One region of the Amycolatopsis sp. NPDC051061 genome, then DNA from elsewhere that is predicted to be linked to it. Evidence: riboswitches for the same ligand, from Rfam matches in the RefSeq annotation. Region 1 holds a riboswitch; each other region holds the start of a gene.
The links. Region 1 has a riboswitch for S-adenosylmethionine ahead of AB0N03_RS45745 (ATP-binding cassette domain-containing protein). Riboswitches for the same ligand answer to the same signal wherever they lie in the genome.
Positions count from the first base shown of each region.

Region 1 (4,751 bases):
GACGAGATCGAGGCGGACCGCACCGCTTCGCCGCAGGCCAAGCGGGCCGCCCTGGATGAGAGCATGCGCCAGACCTCGAAGGTCTGGAAGCGCCGTTTCCTCAAGGGTGCCGTCCTCAGCGTCATGATCAGCGTCGCCGGCGGCGGCGCGGCCGCGCTGGCGATGAACAAGAGCATCACCGTCGACGTCGACGGCCAGCAGACCACCGTGCACTCGTTCGGCGACACCGTCGGCGAAGTGCTGGAGGACGCGGGCCTCTCCGTCGGCGCGCACGACTCGCTCTCCCCGTCCCCGCAGGCGGAGGTCGGCGACGGCGGTGTCATCAAGCTCGAGCGCGGCCGCCAGCTGAAGATGATCGTCGACGGCTCGGAGCACACCTCCTGGGTTCGCGCGACCCACCTCGGCGACGCGCTGGGCCAGCTCGGCATGGCCGGCGTGGACAAGCCCGGCACGTGGATGTCGATGCCGAAGGACGGCGAGCTGCCCCTGCAGGGCGCCACCGTCGAGATCAAGACCCTCAAGAATCTCACGCTCTACGACGGTGCCAACGCGCCGAAGAAGGTCACCACGACCGCGGTCACGACGAAGGAGTTCCTGGGCGAGTACAAGCTCACCCTGGGCCCGGAGGACCAGGCCGAGGGCGGCCTGGACGTCAAGCTGACCGACGGCGCCGAGGTGCACATCAGCCGCACCGGCGTCTCGACGGTCGTCCAGAAGGAGTCCATCGACCCGCCCGAGCAGCGCGTCGACGACCCGGACCTCGCCAAGGGCAAGACCTCGGTCGAAGACCCCGGCACGCCCGGCGAGAAGATGGTGACCTACAAGGTCACGCAGAAGAACGGCAAAGAGGTCTCGCGGGAGAGTGTCTCCGAGCAGGTCATCACCCAGCCGAAGCCGAAGATCATCCACGTCGGCACGAAGCAGGCCCCGACGCCGGCCATCGGCGACGGCTCCGCGTGGGACCGCATCGCGAAGTGCGAGTCGGGCGGCAACTGGGCCACCAACACCGGCAACGGCTACTACGGCGGCCTCCAGTTCGACAAGCAGACCTGGAACGCCTACGGCGGCGACCAGTACGCCGCGCTGCCGAACCAGGCCTCCCGTGAGCAGCAGATCGCGATCGCGGAGAAGGTCCGCGACGCCCGCGGCGGCTACGGCGCCTGGCCGGTCTGCGGCAAGAAGGCTTGATCTTCCGCGTAACGGCCCCCGTCCTGTCTGGGCGGGGGCCGTTTCGCGTGTGCGTGCTGCCCCATCGGTAAGCTCCACCGGTGGTTGAACTGTTGGGACCTGCCGAGATCCGCGGGCTGGCGGCCGAGCTGGACGTGCGGCCGACGAAGAAGCTCGGCCAGAACTTCGTGCACGATCCCAACACCGTCCGCCGGATCGTCGAGCTCGCGCACGTCGGCCCGGACGACGTCGTCCTCGAGGTCGGGCCCGGGCTCGGGTCGCTCACCCTCGGGCTGCTCGCCACCGGCGCGCGGGTCGTCGCCGTCGAGATCGATCCCAAGCTCGCCGAACGGCTGCCCAAGACCGTCGCCGACCGGGCGCCCGAGGTCTCCGATCGACTCCAGGTCGTCACGGCCGACGCGCTGCGGATCACGGACGACCAACTGCCTCAGCCGACCGCGCTCGTCGCGAACCTGCCCTACAACGTCGCCGTCCCGGTCGTGCTGCACCTGCTCGCCGAGGTGCCGTCCCTCGGGAGCGGCCTCGTCATGGTCCAGACGGAGGTCGCCGACCGGATGGCGGCCGGCCCCGGCAGCCGGATCTACGGCGTGCCGAGCGTCAAGCTCGCCTGGTACGGCCCGGCGCGCAAGGTCGCCGCCGTGCCGCGCTCGGTGTTCTGGCCGGTGCCGAACGTCGACTCCGCGCTCGTCGCTTTCGAACGCGGTGACGCTCCGGCGTCGGACGACCGCGATCGGCTCTTCGGCCTCGTGGACGCCGCCTTCTCACAGCGCAGGAAGACGCTCCGCGCCGCGCTCGCGGGCTGGGCGGGCTCGGCCGAGCGGGCCGGCGAGCTGCTCACGGCCGCCGGGATCGACCCGAAGACCCGGGGTGAGCAGCTCGGCGTGCAGGACTTCGCCCGGTTGGCCGCTGCCCGTTAGCAGGTCCACAGTGGAAGCGGCTTTCCGGGGGTTCCGGGTGGCGGAGCCCCCGGCCCGGGGCGAAGCCCCGGAATGTCACAGAAGTCAACGCGGTCTGGTGAAAATACGCCTCTTGCCGGGCGATCCCGCGATTCGGACACCTCCACTCGTGTGATCTGGGCCGACAAGCTTGCTTTCGCTCCTCGCGATCGGCTTTACTCGGAAGCGTCCATCCCGAGCGACTGAGAGACCTGGCTCGCCGAAGTCGCAGCAACCACCCCCCACGGGGCAGGTGCTACCGCCAGGACCGATGGAGGCCGTTTCCGATGAAGAGGGTAGCTCGCCCCCTGCTCCTGACCAAGCGTCGCGTCGTCGACGAAGGCCGCCGCTCCGTGACCGCATGTCGACGCTCCAACTGAGCTTGTCGTAACCGGTCCACCTCTTCTTCACGCACCGTCCACAACGGACGGACTTCGCTTGCGGCCGGGTGCCGCGCCCTGCGCGCACCCCGTTTTCTGGAGCCTTCGTGATCACCGTCGAAAACCTGTCCAAAACCTTTGCCACCAACGGAAATTCGGTCGTCGCCCTGCATGACGTGAGCGTCGAGGTCCAGGCCGGCTCGCTGTTCGGCGTGGTCGGCCCCGCCGGGTCCGGCAAGTCTGTCCTCGCCCGCTGCATCGCGCTGCAGGAGCGGCCCGACCGCGGCGTCGTCCGCCTCGACGGCCTCAACACCGGCACGCTCGACGGCCGCCGGCTGCGCGAGATCCGCCGTCAGCTGGGCGTCGTCTCGACGAAGCCGGAGCTGATCGCCGAGCGCACGATCGCCGGCAACATCGCCTCCCCGCTCGAGCAGCTCGGCATCGACGGCCCGCAGCGCCGCAGCCGGGTCGGCTCGCTGCTCGACCTCGTCGGTCTGACGCAGCGTGCGACGCAGCGTCCCGGCGAGCTGACCGAGGGTCAGCTCCGCCGCGTCGCGGTCGCGAAGGCCTTGGCCGCGGCACCGGCGGTGCTCCTGGCCGACGACCCGACCGCCGGCATCGACCCGGAGGAGGCCGGCGCGGTGCTCACCGTGCTCGACCGCGCCCGCTCCGAGCTGGGCACCACCGTCGTGGTCACGACGCCGGACGCCAGTGTCGTCCGCCGGGTCTGCGACGACGTCGCGGTGCTCGAAGGCGGCACGGTCATCGAGCGCGGCACCGTCCTCGACCTGATCTCGAACCCGGCGAGCCGCACCGCGCAGGCGCTGCTGCCGGCCATCGAGACGACCCGCGCGCAGGTGTCGCGCTACGACCGCTCGGCCGACGTCGTGCTGGTCGGCTTCGCTTCGGTCGGCGCGCTGCTGCCCGAGGCCGCGGGCCGCTTCGACGTCGAGTTCGCCACCATCGGCGGCGGCCTGACCCGGATCGGCGACACGCCGGTCGGCCGCTTCCGCCTCGGCGTCCGCGGCGAGCGGGCCGACGCGGCGCTGGCGTGGGTCGCCGAGCGCGGCGGCCACGTGACGTACACCGCTCGCGGCCCCCAGGGCGTCGCGGCAGCCTGACCCGAGCGCCCCAAGGTGGCCTTGGGTGCGTTGAACGCACCGAAGGCCACCTTGGGTGCGTTGAACGCAACCAAGGCCGCCTTGGGTGCGTTGAATCAGCACTGCGGCGCGAAGCGCCTCCGTTGAGGGTGGTGGCGGGGGGCATGGATGGAGCAACCAAGGCCACATTGGGGCGTTTCCGCGGGCACGTAGGCTGGTCGGGTGCTCGCCGTAGTTCCGCCCCCAGTCACCGTCCGGGTCCCGGCCAAGGTCAACTTGCACCTGTCGGTCGACGACCTGCGCGAAGACGGTTACCACGAGCTGGTGACCGTGTTCCAGGCCCTGTCGCTGACCGACGAGGTGACCGTCGCGGTCTCCGAGGAGCCGGGCCTGGAGATCTACGGCGAGGGCGAAGGCTCGGTGCCCGCCGACGGCACCAACCTGGCCTGGCGCGCGGTCGAAGCGCTGTCCGCGCACGTCGGCCGCACCGAAGAGCCGAACGTCCGGGTGGTGCTGCGCAAGGGCATCCCGGTCGCGGGCGGCATGGCCGGCGGCAGCGCCGACGCGGCGGCGACCCTGGTCGGGCTGGCCGGCCTCTGGAACCTCGACGTCACGCGCGACGAGCTCGCCGGGATCGCCGCCGGGCTGGGCAGCGACGTCCCGTTCGCGCTCTACGGCGGCACCGCGCTGGGTACCGGGCGGGGCGAGCAGCTCGTCCCGGTGCTGTCGCGGCACACCTTCCACTGGGTGCTGGCCTTCGACTCCGAAGGGCTGTCGACGCCGAAGGTGTTCAAGGAGCTGGACCGCCTGCGCGTCGACGGCAACCCGCCGCGGATCGGCTCGCACACCCCGGTCGTCGAGGCGCTGGCCTCGGGCGACCCGCGTCAGCTGGCGCTGCTGCTGGGCAACGACCTCCAGGCGGCGGCGGTTTCGCTGCGGCCCGGGCTGCGCCGGACGCTGCGGGCCGGCGTCAACGCGGGCGCGCTCGCCGGCACGGTCTCCGGCTCCGGCCCGACCTGCGCGTTCCTCTGCGAGGACGCGCAGTCGGCGGTCGAGGTCGCCGCCGAGCTGTCGGGCGCGGGGGTGTGCCGCACGGTCCGGGTGGCGCACGGCCCGGTCCCCGGCGCCCGCGTGGTCGGCGGCGACGA
Region 1 is NZ_JBFBBZ010000062.1:38,047-42,797, reverse strand. It holds gene AB0N03_RS45755 (transglycosylase family protein) at 1-1,188, shown strand, start outside; gene rsmA (16S rRNA (adenine(1518)-N(6)/adenine(1519)-N(6))-dimethyltransferase RsmA) at 1,269-2,105, shown strand; SAM riboswitch class I at 2,311-2,401, shown strand; gene AB0N03_RS45745 (ATP-binding cassette domain-containing protein) at 2,611-3,624, shown strand; gene AB0N03_RS45740 (4-(cytidine 5'-diphospho)-2-C-methyl-D-erythritol kinase) at 3,826-4,751, shown strand, end outside.

Region 2 (4,751 bases), on a different contig from region 1:
AGTCACTCGGCCTCGCCGCGCTCGTCATGATCCTCGCCGAAGGCGGCCTGACGACGCGCTGGTCGGCGGTGAAACCCGCGCTGGGCATCGGGATCGCACTGTCCACTGTGGCCGTTGTGGTGAGCATCGCGGTGACCGGCGCCGCGTTGCACTGGCTGCTGGGCCTCGACTGGCGGTTCGCCCTGCTGTGGGGCGCGGTACTCGCTTCGACCGACGCGGCGGCGGTGTTCTCGGTGCTGCGCTCGGCCGGGATCGGCCAACGGCTCACCGGAGCGCTGGAACTCGAGTCGGGCATCAACGACGCGCCGGCGTACATCGCCGTCGTGGTGCTGGCCGAAGGCGCCACTGTGGACTGGACGCTGCCGCTGCTGGTGGTCTACGAACTGGGGGCGGGCCTGGCTATCGGGCTCGCTTTCGGCTGGCTCGGCGGCATCGCGCTGCGCCGGGCCGCGCTGCCGGCGACCGGCCTCTACCCGCTCGCCACGGTCGCGGTCTGCGTCGTGGCGTACTCGTCCGGGCAGCTGGCGCACGCGTCCGGGCTGCTCGCCACCTACGTCGCGGCGCTGGTGCTCGGCAACTCGCGGTTGCCGCACCGCTCGGACACGCTGTCGTTCGCCGAGGGGCTCGGCTGGCTGGCGCAGATCGGGCTGTTCGTGCTGCTCGGCCTGTTCGCCTCGCCGAGCCGGGTACTCGAGGCGCTGGTGCCGGGCCTGGTCGCGGGCGCCGTCGTGCTGCTGCTGGCCCGGCCGATCTCGGTCGTGCTGGCGATGCTGCCCTTCAAGCTGCCGTGGCGGGAACAGGCGTTCCTGTCGTGGGCCGGGTTGCGCGGCGCGGTGCCGATCGTGCTCGCGATGATCCCGCTCTCGGAAGGGCTCCCGGGTGCGCAACGGCTGGTCGACGCGGTGTTCGTGCTGGTCATCGTGTTGACGCTGGTGCAGGGTGCGACCCTCGGGCCGCTCGGGCGCCGGCTCGGGCTGGCCGAGAAGTCCGAGGCGCACGAGATCGAGGTCGACTCCGCGCCGCTGGACGAGCTGGGCGCCGAGCTGCTGCAGGTCCGCATCCAGCCGGGGTCGAAGCTGCACGGCGTGTACCTGTCCGAGCTGCGGCTGCCGATCGGCGCGACGGTCAGCCTGGTCGTGCGCGACGGCGCGGGCTTCACGCCGCAGAAGACCAGCCGGCTGCAGGAGCACGACCAGCTGCTGGTCGTCACGACGAGCGGGGTCCGCGACGCCGTCGAGCGCCGGCTCCGCGCGGTGGACCGGGCCGGCCGCCTGGCCCGCTGGAAGGGCGAGTCGGGCCGCTAGCCCGTTCGTGGTCACGACCGATCGCACGTCTCGTGTCGACCCGCCAATCACGCGAGATGCCCCCTCAATCACGCGTGATGCCTCCCCGATCACGCGCGCTGCCCGGCCCGGGCCGCTTCCGCGCGAAGCTCTGAGGCCTTCACGGTGTGTGAGCGGCGTCTCAGAATGTGAGGCGGGGGTTGGCCGCCGGCCGCGTTCTCGGTTACCTTCTGGCTCAGGTCATGAGTGCCAGCGCGAAGCCCCGGCTTGCTGGCCGGCAACCCTCCTACCGCGGTGGGGTGCCCCGGGTGAAGACCGGGCCAGTCGCGCCGTGCGACGGGCAAGCGCGGGCCCCTCGCCGGGGTCCCCCGGATCGCCGAGGAGGCACCGATGACTCTCGCCATCGACCGCACCAGCACGACCACCTTCACTGAAGCCGTTGTCGCGCAAGGCATCCCGGCCGTCGCCGGAGCGTCGCTGCGAGTCCCGCTCGTCACCGGCGAAACCATCGGTTACGCCAACCTCGACCACGCCGCGAGCGCCCCGTGCCTCGACGCCGTCCGCGCCAAGGTCGACGAGTTCCTGCCCTGGTACGCCAGCGTCCACCGCGGCGCCGGCTTCGCGTCGCAGGTTTCGACGCGCCTCTACGAGCGCACCCGCGACGTCCTGCGCCGCTTCGTCGACGCCCGCCGCACCGACACCGTCGTCTTCACCCGCAACACCACCGACTCCTTCAACCTGCTCGCCCGCAGCCTGCCCCGGCACACCACGGTGATCGTGTTCGACACCGAGCACCACGCCGCGCTGCTGCCGTGGCCGGGGCCGAACGTCCGGCGGATCCCGACCCCGCGCACCCGCCTCGCGGCAGTGTCCGCTGTGGACGAAGCGCTCGCGGATGCCCCGCAGGGACCGCGGTTGGTCGTCGTGACCGGAGCGTCCAATGTGACCGGTGAGCTCCTGCCGGTGGCGGAGATCGCCGCCGTGGCGCGCAAGCACGGCGCCCGCATCGCGCTCGACGCCGCCCAGCTGGCCCCGCACCGCCGGATCTCGATCAAGGAGCTGGACGTCGACTACGTCGCCCTGTCCGGCCACAAGCTGTACGCGCCCTTCGGTGCGGGCGCGCTGATCGGCCGCGCCGACTGGCTGCGCGCCGCCCGGCCCTACCTCGCCGGCGGCGGCGCGACCAAGCTCGTCACCGAGGACGCGGTCGTCTGGAACACCGGGCCCGAGCGCCACGAAGCCGGCTCGCCCAACACCGTCGGCGTGTACGCGCTCGGCGTCGCCTGCGAGACGCTCAGCGAGAACTGGGCCGCGATCGAAAACCACGAGCAGGCCCTGCTCACCCGGCTGCGCAAGGGGCTCGAAGGCATCCCGGGCTGCGCCGAGCTGCGGCTGTTCGACGCGCCGGTCGACCGCGTCGGCACGGTCAGCTTCGTCGTCGACGGCTTCGACCCGGGCTGGCTGGCGGCCGTGCTGTCCGCCGAGTACGGCATCGGAGTGCGCGACGGCGCCTTCTGCGCCCACATCGCGGCCAAGCGGCTCATCGGCGTGACCGGCGGCGACGGGCGGCAGGCGGTCCGCGTCAGCCTCGGCCTGGGCAGCACCGAAGAGCACGTCGACCGCGTCGTGCTGGCACTGCGCCAGATCGTCGCGCGCGGCGCCCGCTGGGAGTACGCGAAGGTGGATGGCCGCTGGGCCCCGGCCGGCGACCCGCGGGAGCTGCCGCCGTTCTGCTGAGCGCCGCTATCCTGCCCGGATGGGGAGTTCACGGCGATCTTGGTTCCCGCTGGCCGCGCTGGGGTTCGCCCAGCTCGTGATGGTGGCGGTCGCGCTGATCCCGGATGAGGGCAGCGGCCGGTTCGTGGGCCTCCAGGCGCTGCCGATGACTCGCGAGAACCAGCTGGTGGTGGGCACCCGCTACTCCGACGGAGGCGCCTACGCCACCGGCCTGAGCGCCACCGCGGCCGACGTCGTGCCGTCGGCGAGGCTCAGCTGGCTGGTGGGCCTCGCCTGCGTGGTGCTCGCCGTGGCGGGCTGGTACTGGCTGGGCCTGCGCCGCGCCGAGACGCCGCCGCGGCCCGTCCGGTTCGTGCTCGGCACCCTGGGTGCGCTCATCGCCGTCCCGCTGCTCGACCTGGTCGGCGCGCTCGAGCTGCGGCTGCCCGGGGACGTGCGGGGCGCGCTGCTGGCGGCGCTCGGCCTCTTGGTGCTCGCCGCCTACGAGCGCAGCCGGTTCGTGCTGGCCGTCACCGGCGTCTTCCTCCTGGTCACCGTGGTGTTCCTGACGCCACCGGCCGGAGCGCTCGTGTCGGCGGGCGTCCTGTTCGGGGCCGCGTTCGCGGTGCTCCTGCGCGGGCCGGTCACCGCCGCCGACACGCCCTGACCAGGGCCGTGGAGAATGGAGGGGTGAGCACCGACCCCAGCCATTCCGAACCCGACACCGCCGCGGCCGCCGAGGCGACGCCCGAGACCGTGCAGGAGTCGCCGGAAGCCCCGGCGAAGCCGCTGCCGAAGCGCCGCGTGGGCTGGGTGTTCGCCGTCGCGGTCGTGTTCTGGGCGATCGACCTGGTGACGAAGAACCTGGTCGCCGCGAACCTTGAGGGCAAGGAGCCGCTGCGGATCCTCGGCGGGCTGATCTACCTGCAGGTGATCCGCAACCCGGGCGCCGCGTTCTCGATGGCGACCGGCATGACGTGGGTGCTCGCGCTGGTCGCGCTGGCCGTCGTCATCGCGATCATCTGGCTCTCCCGGCGGCTGCGCTCGATCGGCTGGGCCATCGGCCTCGGCCTGGTGCTCGCCGGCGCTCTCGGCAACCTGACCGACCGCATCTTCCGCGCACCCGGCGGGCTGCAGGGTCACGTCGTCGACTTCATCTCGGCGTTCGCCCCGAACGGCAAGGGCTTCGCGATCTTCAACATCGCCGACTCGGCGATCTGCGTCGGCGGTGCGCTGATCGTGCTGCTGTCCCTGCTGGGCAAGGACTACGACGGCACGTCGACCAAGGACAAGAAGAAGGCCGAAGCGCAGGAGGAGCAGGCGTGAGCTCACGGATGCTCCCGGTGCCCGACGGACTCGACGGGATGCGGGTCGACGCCGGCCTCGCCAAGCTGCTCGGCCTCTCGCGGACCGTCGTCGCGGAGCTGGCCGAATCCGGGGACGTGCTGCTCGACGGCCGTCCCGCCGGGAAATCCGACCGGCTTTCCGGCGGCGGCCTCCTGGAGATCACCCTGCCGGAGCCGGCGAACCCGGTGGAGATCGTCGCCGAACCGGTCGAGGGCATGAAGATCCTCCACGACGACGACGACATCGTCGTGATCTCCAAGCCGGTCGGCGTCGCGGTGCACCCGAGCCCGGGCTGGACCGGCCCGACGGTGGTCGGCGGCCTCGCCGCGGCCGGCCTGCGCATCGCGACGTCGGGCGCGGCCGAGCGCCAGGGCGTCGTGCACCGGCTCGACGCGGGCACAACCG
Region 2 is NZ_JBFBBZ010000039.1:79,599-84,349, forward strand. It holds gene AB0N03_RS38600 (potassium/proton antiporter) at 1-1,304, shown strand, start outside; SAM riboswitch class IV at 1,522-1,636, shown strand; gene AB0N03_RS38605 (aminotransferase class V-fold PLP-dependent enzyme) at 1,674-3,020, shown strand; gene AB0N03_RS38610 (hypothetical protein) at 3,040-3,666, shown strand; gene lspA (signal peptidase II) at 3,690-4,325, shown strand; gene AB0N03_RS38620 (RluA family pseudouridine synthase) at 4,322-4,751, shown strand, end outside.
Region 2: it holds a riboswitch for S-adenosylmethionine, as region 1 does, so the genes downstream of both, AB0N03_RS38605 (aminotransferase class V-fold PLP-dependent enzyme) here and AB0N03_RS45745 (ATP-binding cassette domain-containing protein) in region 1, are expected to answer to the same signal.

Region 3 (4,751 bases), on a different contig from region 1:
GGTCGCGGACCTGCAGCCAGAGCACCAGATCGGGTGACGAACCCGTCTCGCCCCGGCCGGAGACCTCCAGGGAGCCGTGGCCGAGGAAGAACACCGTGCCGCCGGGGAACTCACGCTCCACGGCCAGGCCGAGGGTGTCTCGGTAGAACGCCGTCGTCGCGTCGGCGTCGCGCGGGCGGATCAGCAGCCGGCTCTTCAGGACTTCCATCCGACCATCCCTACCGGACGCGCTCAGGCGGCCGCAATCGCGGCGATGCCGGACAGCACGATCACCGAGCCGGCGAGCCGTCGCACGGCGTCACGTTCGCCCAGCACCAGCCAGGCGGCGAGGCCGCCGAGCACGATGCTCAGCTCCCGGGCGGGCGCGACCAGGCTGACCGGTGCCATCGTGAGGGCGAACAGCACGAGGATGTACGCGATCGGCGAAAGCAGCGCGACGACCAGCACCTCACGCCGCTGCTCGCGCCAGATCCGCGTCACCTCGGCGCGGCCGGCCAGGGCGCCGGGCGCGAGCAGCACGCTCTGCAGGACCGAGCCGAGGCCGAAGTAGACGACGGGCGGCACGCCGAGGCCGGTCACCGAGTGCGCGTCCCAGAGGGTGTAGCCGGCGATGACGGCGCCGGTCAGGAGGCCGTAGAGGATGCCGGCTCTGCCGGCTTGCCGGTCGCCTCCCCCGCGCCCGGTGCTGATCACCAGCACCCCGGCGATGACCAGGAACGCGCCGACGAGACCGAGCCAACCGGGGCGTTCGCCGAGCACGAGGACGGCGGCCAGCACCGACAGCAGCGGCCCGGTGCCCCGCGCGACGGGGTAGACGACGGAGAGGTCGCCGACGCGGTACCCGCGCTGCAGGACGATGCCGTAGGCGATGTGCAGCACGGACGTGACCACCGCGGCCACCAGCCAGCTCCACTGTGGACGTTGCGGCTCGACGACCAGCAGCACGACCGTCACCGGCAGGAGGACGACCGCGGACGCGGTGTAGTAGAGCCAGACGAACTGGGTGCCGCCGGAGGAGATCCGCTTGGCGGCCAGGTTCCACGCGGCGTGCACGACGGCGGCGATGAGGACGAAGGTCAGGGCGGTGGCGTTCATGGGACCCCTTACGGGTTTTCGCGCGCGCGAAAACCGGGTCCTCCAGGCTTTTGCCCCGTCAGATGAACGACCGGCCGTCCGGGCCCGCCGACGGTGCCGCTCGGACCAGACCCGCCGGGTCCTGGTTGTGTGGTGCACGGCGTGCGGACCGGCGACGGAACCCTAGGCACTACCGTCGTCGAGGGTACTCCCGGCTCCGGGCACCGGCGGCCCGGCTGTTAGTGTTGTCGCTCGCTGCCCGTGCGGCATTCCGTCATGGAGGAAGCCCGCTCTTTCGAGCGGGGCCAATTCAGCGCGGCGGCGAATCTCACCGAGTGAAACAGGAGTTGCCCTATGGCCAACATCAAGTCGCAGATCAAGCGCATCACGACGAACGAGAAGGCGCGTCTGCGCAACCAGGCGATCCGGTCCTCGGTGAAGACCGCGATCCGCAAGGTCCGCGAAGCCGCCGAGGCCGGCGACAAGGCCAAGGCCGTCGAGCTGCAGCGCGACGCCGCCCAGAAGCTGGACAAGGCCGTCTCGAAGGGCGTGCTCCACGCCAACCAGGCCGCCAACAAGAAGTCGGCGCTGGCCAAGCGCGTCAACGCGCTCTGAGCTGGTTGATTTCTGGGAAAGCCCCGGCTTCGGCCGGGGCTTTTTCATGTCCGGGACGGGCTTCGCGCGGCGGAGGGCGGGGCGCTGCGAATCAGCAGCTCTCGGCTGTCGATGCGGGGATCTGCACTCGTCGGGCCGCGGTGGCCTGACCAGCGCGAACCTTTTTGCGGTCAGCGGTCGCCCTTGGCGGCCGCCACCTGGAGGACCGCGCGCTCCAGGGCGTAGCCCGGGTCCGCCGCCACGCCCTTGACCTCGGCGTTCAGCCTCGCCACCACCCGCATCGCCGTCGCCAGGCCGTCCTGGTTCCAGCCGCGGACCTGGCCCTGGGCCTTCCGGATCTTCCACGGCGGCATGCCCAGCTCACCGGCCAGCTGGTTCGGGTTGCCGCGGCCCGCGCCCGCGACCCGGGCGATCGTGCGGACCGCGTCGGCCAGCGCGTCCGCCACCAGGACGTGCGGGACACCCAGCTGCATCGCCCAGCGCAACGACTCCAGCGCCGCCGAACGGTCGCCGCTCACCGCCTTCTCCGCGACCGCGAACCCGGTCACGTCCGCGCGGCCGCGGTGGTAGCGGCGGACCGCCTCCGCGTCGACACTCCCGCCGGCGTCCGCCACCAGCTGCGTCGCCGCCGAGGAGAGTTCTCGCAGGTCGGAGCCCACGGCGTCGACCAGCGCGGCGACCCCCGCCGGGTCGATCTTGCCGCCGGCCCGGCGCACCTCGTGCCGCACGAACTGCTCGCGCTCGGCCGGCTTGGTCATCTTCGGGCACTCCGTGACCTCGGCGCCGGCCTTCTTCAACGCCGCCGGGAGCGTCTTGCCGGCCTTGCTGCGGCCACCACCGGTGTGCACGACGACCAGCACGACGCCGTCCGCGGGGTCCTTCAGGTAGGACGCCACCGCGTCGGCCAGCTCCTGCGAGATGTCCTGCGCCGACTCCAGGACGATCACGCGGCCCTCGCTGAACAGCGACGGGCTGACGAGTTCGGCCAGCTCGGGGGCTGTGAGATCCGACACCCGGACCCGGGTCAGCTCGGCCGTCGCATCGATCGCGCGGGCCGCGGTGAGCGTGTCGCGGACGGCGCGCTCGATCAGCAGTTCTTCCTCGCCCAGGACCAGGAGCAGCGGGGCCGGGGCGGTGGCTTGCGCGGTCACGGACGGATCCTCTCACTTGCGGTGTCATGCGCCCGCTCCGGTGATGTCGAACGGCCACCATGGCACGGCGTGAGCGCCATGTCGTACGGTGTTCTCGAGGCGGCGCGCTGTTCGGCGCGCACCGACAACCGAATAACGCTCATCCAGAGGGGCAGAGGGAACGGCCCGACGAAGCCCCGGCAACCGGCGTACAGCCTGTCATCCCGCGATCGCGGGGTAGCTGACGACCACGGTGCCAATTCCGGCCCGCTTCGGCGGGGCAGATGAGGAAGGAACCTCGCGATGACCGCCACCCTCGGAACGTCCTCCACCACCAAGACCCCGGATCTCGGTCCCGCCGTCGAACTGGTGTCGAAGGAAGAGGGCCACCGGCAGCCGCTCGCCCCCGAGTTCGTCTCCGCCGAGGACTTCTCGCCGCTCGAGGTCGCCTACGACTTCGGCCGCGTCCGCCGCGAAGACATCGAGGCCGGCCCCAAGAACATCTGGCGCTACAAGAAGCTCCTCCCGGTTCCGTCCAACGTCGAAGAGATCCCGAACACCGAGCCCGGCGCCACCCGGCTGATCCGCGCCGACCGCCTGGCCAAGGAACTTGGCCTCAAGCGCGTGTGGGTCAAGGACGACACCGGCAACCCGACGCACTCGTTCAAGGACCGCGTCGTCGCCGTCGCGCTCGCCGCGGCCCGCGAGTTCGGGTTCGAGGTGCTCGCGTGTCCGTCGACCGGCAACCTGGCCAACGCGACGGCCGCCGCCGCGGCCCGCGCGGGCTGGCGGTCGGTCGTGCTGATCCCGAAGAACCTCGAGCGCGCGAAGATCCTCACCACCGCGGTCTACGACGGCGACCTGATCGCCGTCGACGGCAACTACGACGACGTCAACCGCCTCGCCACCGAGCTCGCCGGCGAACACCCGAAGTGGGCGTTCGTGAACGTGAACGTCCGGCCGTACTACTCGGAAGGCTCGAAGACGCTGGCCTTCGAGGTCGCCGAGCAGCTCGGCTGGCGCATCCCGCCGCAGATCGTCGTGCCGATCGCCTCCGGTTCTCAGCTGACCAAGGTGGACAAGGGTTTCCGCGAGCTGGGCCAGCTCGGTCTCGTGGACGCCAGCCCGTACAAGGTGTTCGGCGCGCAGGCGACCGGCTGCTCGCCGGTGTCGGCCGCGTTCCGCGCCGGCCAGGACGTGGTCCAGCCGGTGAAGCCGGACACGATCGCCAAATCGCTGGCGATCGGCAACCCGGCCGACGGCCCGTACGTGCTCGACATCGTCAACCGCACCGGCGGCGCGATCGAGGACGTCACCGACGAAGAGGTCGTCGAAGGCATCCGGCTGCTGGCCCGCACCGAAGGCATCTTCACCGAGACCGCCGGCGGGGTCACCGTCGCCACGGCGAAGAAGCTGGTCGAGACGGGCAAGCTCGACCCCGACGCCGAGACGGTGCTCCTCATCACCGGCGACGGCCTCAAGACCCTCGACGCGGTCGAGAACCACATCGGCCCGAAGGCGACCGTGGCGGCTTCCGCCAAGGCCGTGAACGAGGCGCTCGGCTACTGACGTCCACCGCCGGGGCGGGCTTTCGCGGCCCGCCCCGGCTTCAGCGGCGCGGCGGCCCACGTGGCTCGCCCCGGCGCGCTACCGCCGGACCTGACGGGTCGCCGACCACCGCCGTGTCACCGTCCACGTCGGTTCGTGTCACCAACGCACCCAGTGCCGTCAAGCTGTCCATTGTGGACTTGTTGGGGTGGCCGTAGGTGTTGCCCGCGCCCACGCTGACCAACGCCACCCGTGGCGCCACCGCCGCGAGGAACGCCGGTAGTGAGTAGCGCGAGCCGTGGTGTGGGACCTTCAACATCTCCGCCTTCAGGTTGTCGCCGTCGGCCAGCAGGTCGGCTTGGGCCGCCAGCTCGACGTCGCCGG
Region 3 is NZ_JBFBBZ010000004.1:105,911-110,661, forward strand. It holds gene AB0N03_RS07005 (VOC family protein) at 1-208, opposite strand, end outside; gene AB0N03_RS07010 (DMT family transporter) at 232-1,095, opposite strand; gene rpsT (30S ribosomal protein S20) at 1,429-1,689, shown strand; gene holA (DNA polymerase III subunit delta) at 1,860-2,840, opposite strand; SAM riboswitch class I at 2,977-3,110, shown strand; gene thrC (threonine synthase) at 3,123-4,388, shown strand; gene AB0N03_RS07030 (ComEC/Rec2 family competence protein) at 4,429-4,751, opposite strand, start outside.
Region 3: it holds a riboswitch for S-adenosylmethionine, as region 1 does, so the genes downstream of both, thrC (threonine synthase) here and AB0N03_RS45745 (ATP-binding cassette domain-containing protein) in region 1, are expected to answer to the same signal.